3 regions of the Streptomyces sp. Edi4 genome follow, and region 1 is predicted to be linked to each of the others. Evidence: riboswitches for the same ligand, from Rfam matches in the RefSeq annotation. Region 1 holds a riboswitch; each other region holds the start of a gene.
What was found. A riboswitch is a leader RNA that binds a small molecule or an ion and turns the genes downstream of it on or off. The one in region 1 is predicted to bind cyclic di-AMP.
Positions count from the first base shown of each region.

Region 2: it holds a riboswitch for cyclic di-AMP, as region 1 does, so the genes downstream of both, ABR738_RS16835 (transglycosylase family protein) here and ABR738_RS30210 (M23 family metallopeptidase) in region 1, are expected to answer to the same signal.
Region 3: it holds a riboswitch for cyclic di-AMP, as region 1 does, so the genes downstream of both, ABR738_RS04675 (transglycosylase SLT domain-containing protein) here and ABR738_RS30210 (M23 family metallopeptidase) in region 1, are expected to answer to the same signal.

Region 1 is NZ_JBEJGY010000004.1:6,218,860-6,222,420, reverse strand. Features, by position in the region: gene ABR738_RS30220 (HPr family phosphocarrier protein) at 40-321, shown strand; gene ABR738_RS30215 (GntR family transcriptional regulator) at 384-1,094, opposite strand; gene ABR738_RS30210 (M23 family metallopeptidase) at 1,289-2,056, opposite strand; cyclic di-AMP (ydaO/yuaA leader) riboswitch at 2,070-2,229, opposite strand; gene ABR738_RS30205 (M16 family metallopeptidase) at 2,453-3,561, opposite strand, start outside.
Region 2 is NZ_JBEJGY010000004.1:3,257,529-3,261,089, reverse strand. Features, by position in the region: gene ABR738_RS16845 (cytochrome P450 family protein) at 1-1, shown strand, start outside; gene ABR738_RS16840 (transglycosylase family protein) at 223-1,224, shown strand; cyclic di-AMP (ydaO/yuaA leader) riboswitch at 1,481-1,648, shown strand; gene ABR738_RS16835 (transglycosylase family protein) at 1,650-2,372, shown strand; gene eno (phosphopyruvate hydratase) at 2,667-3,561, shown strand, end outside.
Region 3 is NZ_JBEJGY010000004.1:605,961-609,521, reverse strand. Features, by position in the region: gene ABR738_RS04680 (RraA family protein) at 1-604, opposite strand, end outside; cyclic di-AMP (ydaO/yuaA leader) riboswitch at 1,291-1,475, shown strand; gene ABR738_RS04675 (transglycosylase SLT domain-containing protein) at 1,478-2,260, shown strand; gene ABR738_RS04670 (STAS domain-containing protein) at 2,533-2,985, shown strand; gene ABR738_RS37705 (eCIS core domain-containing protein) at 3,184-3,561, shown strand, end outside.

The sequences.
Region 1 (3,561 bases):
TGGTCTAGACAACCGTCAGAGATTTCGAAGGGCAACACCATGGCTGAGCGCCGCGTCAACGTCGGCTGGGCCGAGGGCCTGCACGCCCGCCCCGCGTCCATCTTCGTCCGTGCCGCCACGGCTGCCGGAGTCCCCATGACGATCGCCAAGGCCGACGGCAACCCGGTCAACGCCGCGTCCATGCTCGCGGTGCTCGGCCTGGGCGCGCAGGGCGGCGAGGAGATCGTGCTGGCCTCCGACGCCGAGGGCGCGGACGCCGCGCTCGACCGGCTGGCGAAGCTGGTCGCCGACGGCCTCGAGGAACTGCCCGAGACCGTCTGACCCGGCCGGCCTCACACCGAAGGACCGCCGGGCCCCGACACGGGCCCGGCGGTCCTTCGTCGTCAGGTGCGGGCGCGCGCGATCTCGGTCCCGCGCGGCGCCCCTCGCTTCCTCGGCGTTCCGCTCGGTGCGGCCACCCCGGCCGCCCCGAGCCCGCGCGGCCGGTGGGCACGCGAGGACCGCTCGGTGTGCTCAGCCATGAGCGAGCGGGCGCGTTCGGCGTCGCCCCGGGCCACCGCGTCGGTGACGGCGCCAAGGCCGTCCCACGCCTGGGCCCCGCGCTCGGACGGATCGGCCACGTACATCCAGGCGATCTTGCGCCGCACCTGGGTGAGCGGCGCGATCAGGGCCGGGCTCGCGCAGGCCTGGGCCAGCGTCTCGTGGAACCAGCCCCACAGCTCACCGCAGTCCTCGCCCCCACCGCGCCCGGCCCGCTCCCTGCCCAGCCGCACCAGGGCGCGCAGCACGGTGAGATGGGCCTCGTCGCGGCGCGCGGCGGCCCGCGCCGCCGCCAACGGCTCCAGCAGCAGGCGCAGTTCGAGGAGGTCGGCGCCCTCGGCGGCGGTGGGCTCGGCCACCCAGGCGCCGGCGTATCTGCGGGTGGTCACGAACCCCTCGGACTCCAGGGTGCGCAGGGCCTCGCGGACCGGGACGCGCGAGACCCCGTAACGGCGGGCGAGCGCTTCCTCGGCGAGCCGGCCGCCGGGCTCGTGGACGCCCGCCACGATGTCGTCGCGGATGGCCGCGCACACCGAACGCGCCGGAACGCGCATGCCTCGACCTCCGCCTGGTACACGGCGCGACGCGGTCGTCGGCGCTGGTCGGGCGACTGTACGCAGGCCGTGTTAATTCCCCGTGACGCGTCGGAGCCCAGGGGCGCCTTCCGGCCAACGGCGAAGGCCCCCGCGCGCGTCGCGGGGGCCTTCGGTGGGCGCGGGGGCGCCGGGGTGCCTTCGGGTGGGACGGCTCAGACGTCCACGCCGTGGACACGCAGGTAGGCGACCGGGTCGATGTCCGAGCCGTACTGCGGCCCGGTGCGGGCCTCGAAGTGCAGGTGCGGGCCCGTGGTGTTGCCGGTGTTGCCCGACAGGGCGATCTGGGTGCCGGGCTCGACCGACTGGCCGACGGTGACCTGGATGACCGAGAGGTGGCCGTACTGGGTGTACGTGCCGTCCTGCATCTTGATCACGACGTTGTTGCCGTACGCGCCGCCGGGGCCGGCCTCCACGACGGTGCCGAGGCCCACCGCGTGCACCGGGGTGCCGATGCCCGCGTGGAAGTCGATGCCGGTGTGGCTGCCGGAGGACCACAGCGACCCGCCGGTCTTGTAGCCGGTGGACACATAGCTGTTGGATATCGGCGCGACAAAGGTGTTGAGGCGCTTGCGCTCGGCCTCGCGCGCCGCGCGCTCCTTGGCCTCGCGTGCTTCCTTGGCCCGCAGTTCGGCCTTGCGCCGGGCCTCGGCCTCGGCCTCCGCCTTCGCCTGGGCCTTCGCGGCCGCCTGCTTCTGCGCGTCGGCCTGGGCGCCGAGCTGGTCGGCGACGCTGTCACCGATGACGATGGCCTGCGTGAGACCGGTATCGGTGACGGTGTTGTCGGGGGCGGCGACGGCCGGGGAGGCGAGGGTGCCCACGACTCCGGCGGTGGCGAGGGTGGCGATGCCCGCGATGTTCGCGCTGCGGCGCGTCATCCGGCTGGGCGCGCGGTGTTTCCCGGTGGCACGGGTGAACGCCATGGAGCGGCGGTGTCCTTTCCTTCCATCTCGCCTACCGGGTTAGCTGACGGGTTCGGAGCAGGAAGGTCTCCTACGGACTCCCCCGCAGGCGGAGGCGTCCGATTCACCCCAGGGACTGAGTGGGTCCCCGGCTCCCCTGGCTCGCGCCATCGGGGACTCGGCGATCGCTGTCCGGTGCCGCGGCTGCGGCGGGTGGTGACGGACAGCGCGACTGACGCTAGACGGCCGGTCTTTCTCCTACCAAACAGACGTCGCTTTTTGTTGCGCACGCCACACGACAGAGAGGCAACCTCCCCAACAAACAGGACATATGGGCAAACCCCGGGGACGCGTGCGCCACCGGGGTCTTTCCTGTCACCGAGGCCCCGGGGATCCCGGGGGCCGAAGGGGCGTCAATCAGCCCGTGACAACGCTCACTTCACCGATGCTCAGCGCCCTGACCGGCTCCTCGATCTGCGCCGCGTCGCCCACGAGCACCGTCACGAGCCGGTCGGCCGGGAAGGCGCTGACGACGGCCGCCGTCGCCTCCACGGTGCCGGTCTCGGCGAGCCGCGCGTACAACTGGGCCTGGTAGTCGTCCGGCAGGAACTGCTCGACCTGGTCGGCCAGCGTCGCCGCGACCGCCGCCGCCGTCTCGTACTTGAGCGGGGCGACGCCCACCAGGTTCTGCACGGCGCTCTCTCGCTCGGCGTCCGTCAGACCCTCGGCGGCCAGCTTGCGCAGCACCTTCCACAGGTCATCGAGCGCGGGACCGGTGTTGGGGGTGTCCACCGAGCCGCTGATGGCGAGCATCGCCGCGCCGCCGTCGGGGCCCGAGCGCAGCACCTGGCCGAAGGCGCGCACACCGTAGGTGTAGCCCTTCTCCTCGCGCAGCACCCGGTCCAGACGGGACGTCAGGGTGCCGCCGAGGCAGTACGTGCCGAGCACCTGGGCCGCCCAGACGCGATCGTGGCGGTCGGGGCCGACGCGGCCGATGAGCAGCTGCGTCTGGACGGCGCCGGGGCGGTCCACGATGACGACGCGGCCGGTGTCGTCGGCGGTGATCGCCGGGACGGGGCGCGGCTCGGCGGTGTCGCCGGTCCAGGCGCCCAGGGTGTCGGCGAGGATCGCGTCGAGGTCGGTGCCCGACAGGTCGCCGACGATGACGGCGGTCGCCGTCGCGGGACGCACGTGCGCCTCGTAGAAGGCGCGCACGGCGGCCGCGTCGATCGCCCCGACGGTCTCCTCGGTGCCCTGGCGGGGCCGGGAGATGCGCGAGGTGGCCGGAAAGAGCTCCTTGGAGAGCTGCTTGGCGGCGCGGCGGGCCGGGTTGGCCTGCTCGTGCGGGATCTCGTCGAGCCGGTTGCGCACCAGGCGCTCGATCTCGGAGTCGGCGAACGCGGGGGCCGCCAGCGCCTCGGCGAGCAGCGAGAGCGCCTTCGGCAGCCGCGAGAGCGGCACTTCGAGCGAGACCCGGACGCCGGGGTGGTCGGCGTGCGCGTCGAGCGTGGCACCGCAGCGCTCCA
Region 2 (3,561 bases), 3.0 Mb from region 1:
AGGCGGCGTACCGGACACCTCGCACGGAGCGCGACTGACACGCCGTCAGGACTGTGACTTTTATGTGATCGTGAGTCCATCGACTTGTGACAGACGTTCGAGTACGGCTACGTTCACCGTTCATTCGGCTCAGCAGTCACACGGAAGGCCTTATCCATGCGCTCCGGGAATGGACGGCATCGTCGACCCCGCCAGGCACCCGCCCTCGTCGTAGCGGCGGGAGTGACCGGATCGGCCATCGCGCTTCCCCTGCTCGCCGCGACCGGCGCGCACGCCGCGGACGCCGGCACCTGGAACCAGGTCGCCTCCTGCGAGTCCGGCGGGCAGTGGAGCGCCGACTTCGGCAACGGTCTGTACGGCGGGCTCCAGTTCTCGCAGGCCACCTGGGAGGCGTACGGCGGCAACGAGTACGCCCAGCGCGCCGACCTCGCCAGCCGCGCCCAGCAGATAGCCGTCGCTGAGAAGGTGCTCGCGGCCAAGGGGCCCTCGGCGTTCGCGAACTGCGGCGCCGGCGCCGGCCTCACCAAGGGCGGCGGCTCGGCGGACGTCGATCCGGGCGTGCCCGACACCTCGGGCTCCACCGCGTCGCCCGCGCCGTCGGTTCCGGTCACCCCGGCGACCCCGGCCACCCCCGCCACCAAGACGCCCGAGGACGCCGCCACTCCGGGCGGCACGGCGGCCACCCCGGCCCCGGACGCCACCCGGCAGGACGGCCCGGCCAACTCACCGGCGCCCTCCGCCTCCACCCCGTCCAGCTCCGGCAAGCACCGGGGCACCCCCGCGCCGGAGGGCGGCGCCGGCGCCAAGCCCGGGTCCACCGCGCCCGGCGCCGAGGCCGGCCGGCCCGACCCCGCCGCCGGCGGCGGCACGGGCGCCCCGGCCGGCGAGGACCGCGACGCGGGGCAGCGCGCCTCGCGGGGTGACGGCGCCTCACGGGAGGGCGGCAACACCCCTGACGCGAGCGGCGCCTACACCGTCCGCCCCGGCGACAACCTCTCGGTCATCGCCGACGCGCACAAGGTCGAGGGCGGCTGGCCCGCGCTCTACCACGCCAACGAGCGGCTGATCGGCACCGACCCCAACCTCATCCTGCCTGGCCAGAGCCTGGACCTGAAGGGTGTGACCGCCGCTCCCGCGGCCCCCGCGACCCCGAGCGCGACCTCGTCGGCCACCGCGTCGGCGGCCCCGTCCGCCACCCCGAACTCGGCTCCGCAGCAGGGCTAGTTCGGGCTGTATGTCCGTTGTGTGCAAGTGAGACATGGGTCTCTTCGCCTCAACTGGCGTGTCCCGTCTGCCCGGTCCGTCCGCCCCGCCCCTCACCTGCGGAAACATCCCTTCTGTGGCCGCAAGTAAGGGGGTTTTCTCCCCGATGTGCCTCTTTGAACATTGGCGGGGCGTGTGTTTTCGTCGGACTCGCTCGTCACCGCGAGCCCCTTCGACCGAGAACGCCGAATCCTGCCGTCGGCCGATGGGAACAGTCGACGCTTATGCGCCGTAGGCAGGAGCGGGGGACCCAAGGTAGGCGCCGGTCCCGGCAGTTCACACGGACTGCCGACCGGCTTGGGGTGAAGACGGACGCACGACGTCCGGCCGGGCAGCTCACGCCCGAACCCGACAGCTCACCTCGCAGGCGTCGGTGAGGAGAACTCATGCTGCTTTCCGGCAAGGGCAAGCACCGCCGCCCGTCCAAGGCCGTCCGTGTCGCCACGCTCGCCGGTGTCGCCGGTGCCGCGGTCGCCGCTCCGCTGATGGCGGCCGGCAACGCCTCCGCCGCCTCCGTGCAGACCTGGGACGCCGTCGCCCAGTGCGAGTCCGGCGGCAACTGGTCCATCAACACCGGCAACGGCTACTACGGTGGCCTCCAGTTCTCGCAGTCCTCCTGGGCCGCCGCCGGCGGCACCAAGTACGCCTCGCGCGCCGACCTGGCCACCAAGGGCCAGCAGATAGCCGCCGCCGAGAAGCTGCTCTCCATCCAGGGCCCGGGCGCCTGGTCCTGCGCGGGCGCCGGCAACCTGAGCTCCGGTGGCGCCAAGGCCGATGTGGACACCTCCGGTTCGTCCTCTTCCTCTTCGAAGTCGGCCAAGCCCTCGAAGCCGAAGCAGCGCGTCCAGCCCCAGCAGAAGACGCAGCAGAAGTCGCAGCAGACCGAGCAGCGCACCGAGGCGGCGCCGAAGGCCAGCCGCAGCGAGCAGCGCACCGAGCCGGTCAAGCAGGGCGACGGCGAGTACACCGTCAAGTCCGGCGACACGCTCGGCAACATCGCGACCGTCAACCACACCCAGGGTGGCTGGCAGAAGCTGTTCGACCTGAACAAGGACATCGTCAAGGACGCGAACCTGATCTTCCCGGGCCAGAAGCTGCACCTCGGCTGAGCCGGCCGGCCCCCAAGGCAGGCCCCCTCCCCAAGGTCGGCCCGCCCCCAAGGCAGCCCCGGCCCGGCGCGCGTTCCCCCGTACGCGCCGGGCCGGGGTTTTCGCCGTTACCGGGCAGTAGTGTTGTGGGCCTTTGTCCGGGAATCAGGGTCATTGGGCCCTTTTTCGTCCCAGGACGCGGGCACTCGGCCGGCTGGACCCCCGGAGCCGGTTAGGCTCTTGTCGCAAGGCGAAGCGACCCCGCGGGTCCCTTGCACCGCCTGCGTCACATCTAGCGTCACATCCCAGAAGGAGATGCTCGTGCCGTCCATCGACGTCGTCGTAGCCCGGGAAATCCTGGACTCCCGAGGCAACCCCACGGTCGAGGTCGAGGTCGGCCTCGACGACGGCAGCACCGGCCGTGCTGCCGTCCCGTCCGGCGCCTCCACCGGTGCCTTCGAGGCCATCGAGCTTCGCGACGGCGACCCCAACCGCTACGGCGGCAAGGGTGTCGAGAAGGCCGTCCTCGCCGTCATCGAGCAGATCGGCCCGGAGCTCGTCGGCTACGACGCCACCGAGCAGCGCCTGATCGACCAGGCCATGTTCGACCTGGACGCCACGGACAACAAGGGCTCGCTCGGCGCCAACGCCATCCTCGGCGTCTCGCTCGCCGTCGCGCACGCCGCCTCCGAGGCCAGCGACCTGCCGCTCTTCCGCTACCTCGGCGGCCCGAACGCGCACCTGCTGCCCGTTCCGATGATGAACATCCTCAACGGTGGGTCGCACGCCGACTCCAACGTCGACATCCAGGAGTTCATGATCGCCCCGATCGGCGCGGAGTCCTTCTCCGAGGCCCTTCGCTGGGGTGCCGAGGTCTACCACACGCTCAAGGGCGTCCTGAAGCGCAAGGGCCTGTCGACCGGCCTCGGCGACGAGGGCGGCTTCGCGCCGAACCTGGAGTCCAACCGCGCCGCCCTCGACCTCATCCTTGAGGCCATCAAGGAAGCCGGCTACGCCCCGGGCAAGGACATCGCGCTCGCGCTCGACGTCGCCGCGTCGGAGTTCTACAAGGACGGCAAGTACGAGTTCGAGGGCAAGTCCCGCTCGGCCGCCGAGATGACCGAGTACTACGAGGAGCTCGTCTCCGCGTACCCGCTGGTCTCCATCGAGGACCCGCTGTTCGAGGACGACTGGGCCGGCTGGAACACCA
Region 3 (3,561 bases), 5.6 Mb from region 1:
CGTTGAGGATCGCGTCGATCCGGGCGCGGTGCGCCCGCTCCCACGCGTCAAGGGACTCCTCGGCCTCCTTGGCCAGCTTGCGCCGGGCCTCGGTGAGTACCCGCTCCCAGTCCTCGCGCGGGGTGACCACGACACCCTCCTCGTCGGCCACCACCACGTCACCGGCCGCCACCCGCACACCGCCGCAGCGCACCGGGGCATTCAGCGGCCTGACGGCCTTTTTGGTGCCGGGGACGGGAATGACGCCCCGGGCGAAGACGGGAAAGCCCAACTCGCGTACCTCGGCGAGGTCACGGATGACGCCGTCGGCCACGAAGGCGGCGACGCCCCGGCGTTGGGCGACCGCGCAGACGTTTCCGCCCGCCAGCGCGTAGTCCAGATCTCCCGATTCGACGACGACGACCGATCCCGGCTCGGCGCGGTGGATGGCCGCGTGCAGCATGAGATTGTCACCCGCAGGACACCGGACGGTGAATGCGGGACCGGCGACGCGCGGAATCGGGGACCACAGGGGACGCATTCCGATATCCATGACCTGGGCGCGCCCCAGAAGGTCGGCGAGAGTGGTCGTGGGAATCTTCTTGAATTCTTCGGCGGCGTTCATTGTTCTTCCTTGGCGGAGGCGCGAGTTGGAGGGGGAGTCACCTGGCGGACGGCCGGGGCCGGGGCCCGGACGGCGAATGCCGAAATGATCTCAGGCGATCTGATCCACCGCCACCATCCTTTTCCCGCCGGGGGATGCGGGCGGCACCTCCGGGCCGGCCGGCCGCCTCCGCAAGCCGCCGGGGGCTTCCTCTGCGAGGTCCGAGCAGGGGTCCGGGAGCCCAGAGCCGGGAAAGGACGACCGGGTCCACCGGATTCGCCACGCGTCAGCCGGCCGACGTAGAGGGCGACGGGTCCGAGTCGGCGACTCCTCGGTCGACTGCCCGCCCGAGGCAGACCACCCACTTCGGCCGCCCACAAGAGGCGCGGAAAGACCGTTCTGTCCCAAATGGAATGCTATGGCATTCCCTCCCTGCCCGAATATTGTCCCAATTGGGGCTATTGAGGGATCCTGGTCATTTTGCGGTACTCCCCGACCGGTTGCGCGTCGGGCGCGTGAATTGGGTCACTCACCCGACGGGCAGTCAGTGAAGTCCGCGAGGGCATTTCCGTTCGGGCGCAAGAGAGTTGAGTGCCGGGCGGCCATGATCCACATTCCCGCATTTTGGTGGATCAATATCGCGGGTCGGCATCCACGAATTCCGGCCTTGTTTCCGCTCGCCCTATTCGTTTAAGTTCACCGTCAATCCGGGTGGAACGCCGAATCCTGCCACCGTCCGGAAACCTCCCACACACGTATGGCAGGAGCGGGGGACCCAGGTAAGCCGCCGGTCCGGATTCCGGAACGGCTGGGGTGAAGCCGCGTGTGGCGCGGCCGGACATCTCCCGTCCGAACCCGACAGCTCACCTCGCAGGCGACGGAGAGGACATGACCATGCCTGCAAAGGGCAAGCACCGCCGGCCCAAGTCCAGCTCGTTCAGCCGGGGCCTCGCCGCCGCCGGTACGGGCGGCGCCGTACTCGCCATGCCGGTGATCGGCGCGACCGCGGCCGGCGCCGCGCCGGCCTCGGCGCACTCCGCCACCGTGGCCCAGGTCGCGGCGGCCGCCAAGCCCGCCACGGCGGTGAAGGCGTCGCCCACGAGCTACGCCGTCGTCGCGGGCGACTCGCTGGCGAGGATCGCGGACGCCCTCGGCGTGAGCGGCGGCTGGAAGCAGCTGTACCAGGACAATCAGGGCGTCATCGGCAGCAATCCGGCCATGATCCACCCCGGTCTCCGGCTCACCGTCAACGGTCCGGCGAAGGCGGCGGCCCCCGCCGCGCGGGACGCCTCGGCCGACCGGGCCGACCGCTCCGCGCGCCCGGCCACGCTCGCCACCGCGACCGCCTCCTCGTACACGAACAACCTCGACGGCTGGATCAAGCAGTCGCTCGACATCATGGGGCGCGCGGGCATCCCCGGCACCTACGACGGCATCTACCGCAACATCATGCGCGAGTCCTCGGGCAACCCCATGGCGATCAACAACTGGGACTCCAACGCCGTGGCCGGCACCCCGTCCAAGGGACTGCTTCAGGTCATCCAGCCCACGTTCACCGCGTTCCACGTGCCGGGCACGTCCACGGACCTCTACGACCCGGTCGCCAACATCACCGCGGCCTGCAACTACGCCGCCAAGACCTATGGGTCGATCGACAACGTCTTCGGCGCCTACTGAGCGAGGCGTTCCCAGGGCCGGGCACCCCTCGCGGGGGGAGGGCGCCCGGCCCGTCCCGTGGCCGCCCGGCCGGGGCCCGCACCGCGCCGGTGACGCGCGGGTGAGGGCGGCGCAAATTTTGTTCACTCCCAGGGCTGAACAAATCGAAGGCTGCACGTTTCTGCATACGTGCCTGTTCCTAGGGTGGTAGTGCGTCACCCCGGGACCACGGTGACTGCCCGACGATCACGTACCCCGCAGGGGCGGGGATCCCTACTGGACCGGGAGCTGCCATGGGAACCACCGCTCGGCCGTCAGCCCCGGACCCCGTACCCCTTCCCCCGGGTCTGCTGCCGGGCCGCTGCCGCACCGCCCGCACCCATCTGGTGCGGGGCGTCACGGTGGTCGAGGTGTACGGCACCGTCGACCTGGCGTCCGCGCCCGACGTGGGGCGGCATCTCGACGCGGCCACCCATCCGGCGGGCGCCCGGGTGGTCGTGGACCTGCGCCCCGTGGACTTCTTCGACTGCGCCCTCCTCACCCTGCTGTGCCGCGCACACCGCAGGACCCGCGAGCGCGACGGGGGCCTCGGCCTGGTGTGCGTACGGCCGTGGCATCTGCGCGTCCTCACGGCGGGCGGTCTCGACAGGCTGATCCGGCCGGCCGCCACGGTCGAGGAGGCGGCACTCAGCGCCCTCGCCGGCCCGCCCGGCACCGCCAACAAGCGCCACGCGGGCGGCAGTTGACGTACCGTACGGAACCGGCCACACCCTGGGGTGCGCGACGGGCCGGGCGTGCGCGGCGGTCCGAGGGTGAACGCTCATCCGTGAGGGGGCGGCGTGGAGACTGCCCCATCGACTGCCCTTCCGTACCTTCACCGGCGCATCCCGCGCTGATATGTACGTAACGCCGGACATCACGTCCCACCCACCAAAGGGGTTCACGTGCACGCGCAGGACAGCCAGCAGGGCCGATCCGTCACGCCCGGCGGTCGCGCGCCGAGGGCCGCCGAGCGCGCCGAGGCGGCGCCCGCCGGACGCGGCGGCGGCATCGGCGGGGCGTTCTCCGCGCAGCAGGTGCTCGCCCTTCAGCGGTCCGCGGGGAACGCGGCGGTGGCCGGACTGCTCGGCAGCGCGCCGGTGCAGCGCTCCTCCGTGCACGAGGTGCTGCGCGGCCCCGGCCGGCCGCTCGACTCGGACGTACGCGCCGACATGGAGAGCAGGCTCGGCGCCGACTTCGGGGACGTCCGGGTGCACAACGACGTCACGGCGCAGCGCTCGGCCGCCGAGATCGGCGCCCGCGCCTACACCTCGGGAAGCCAT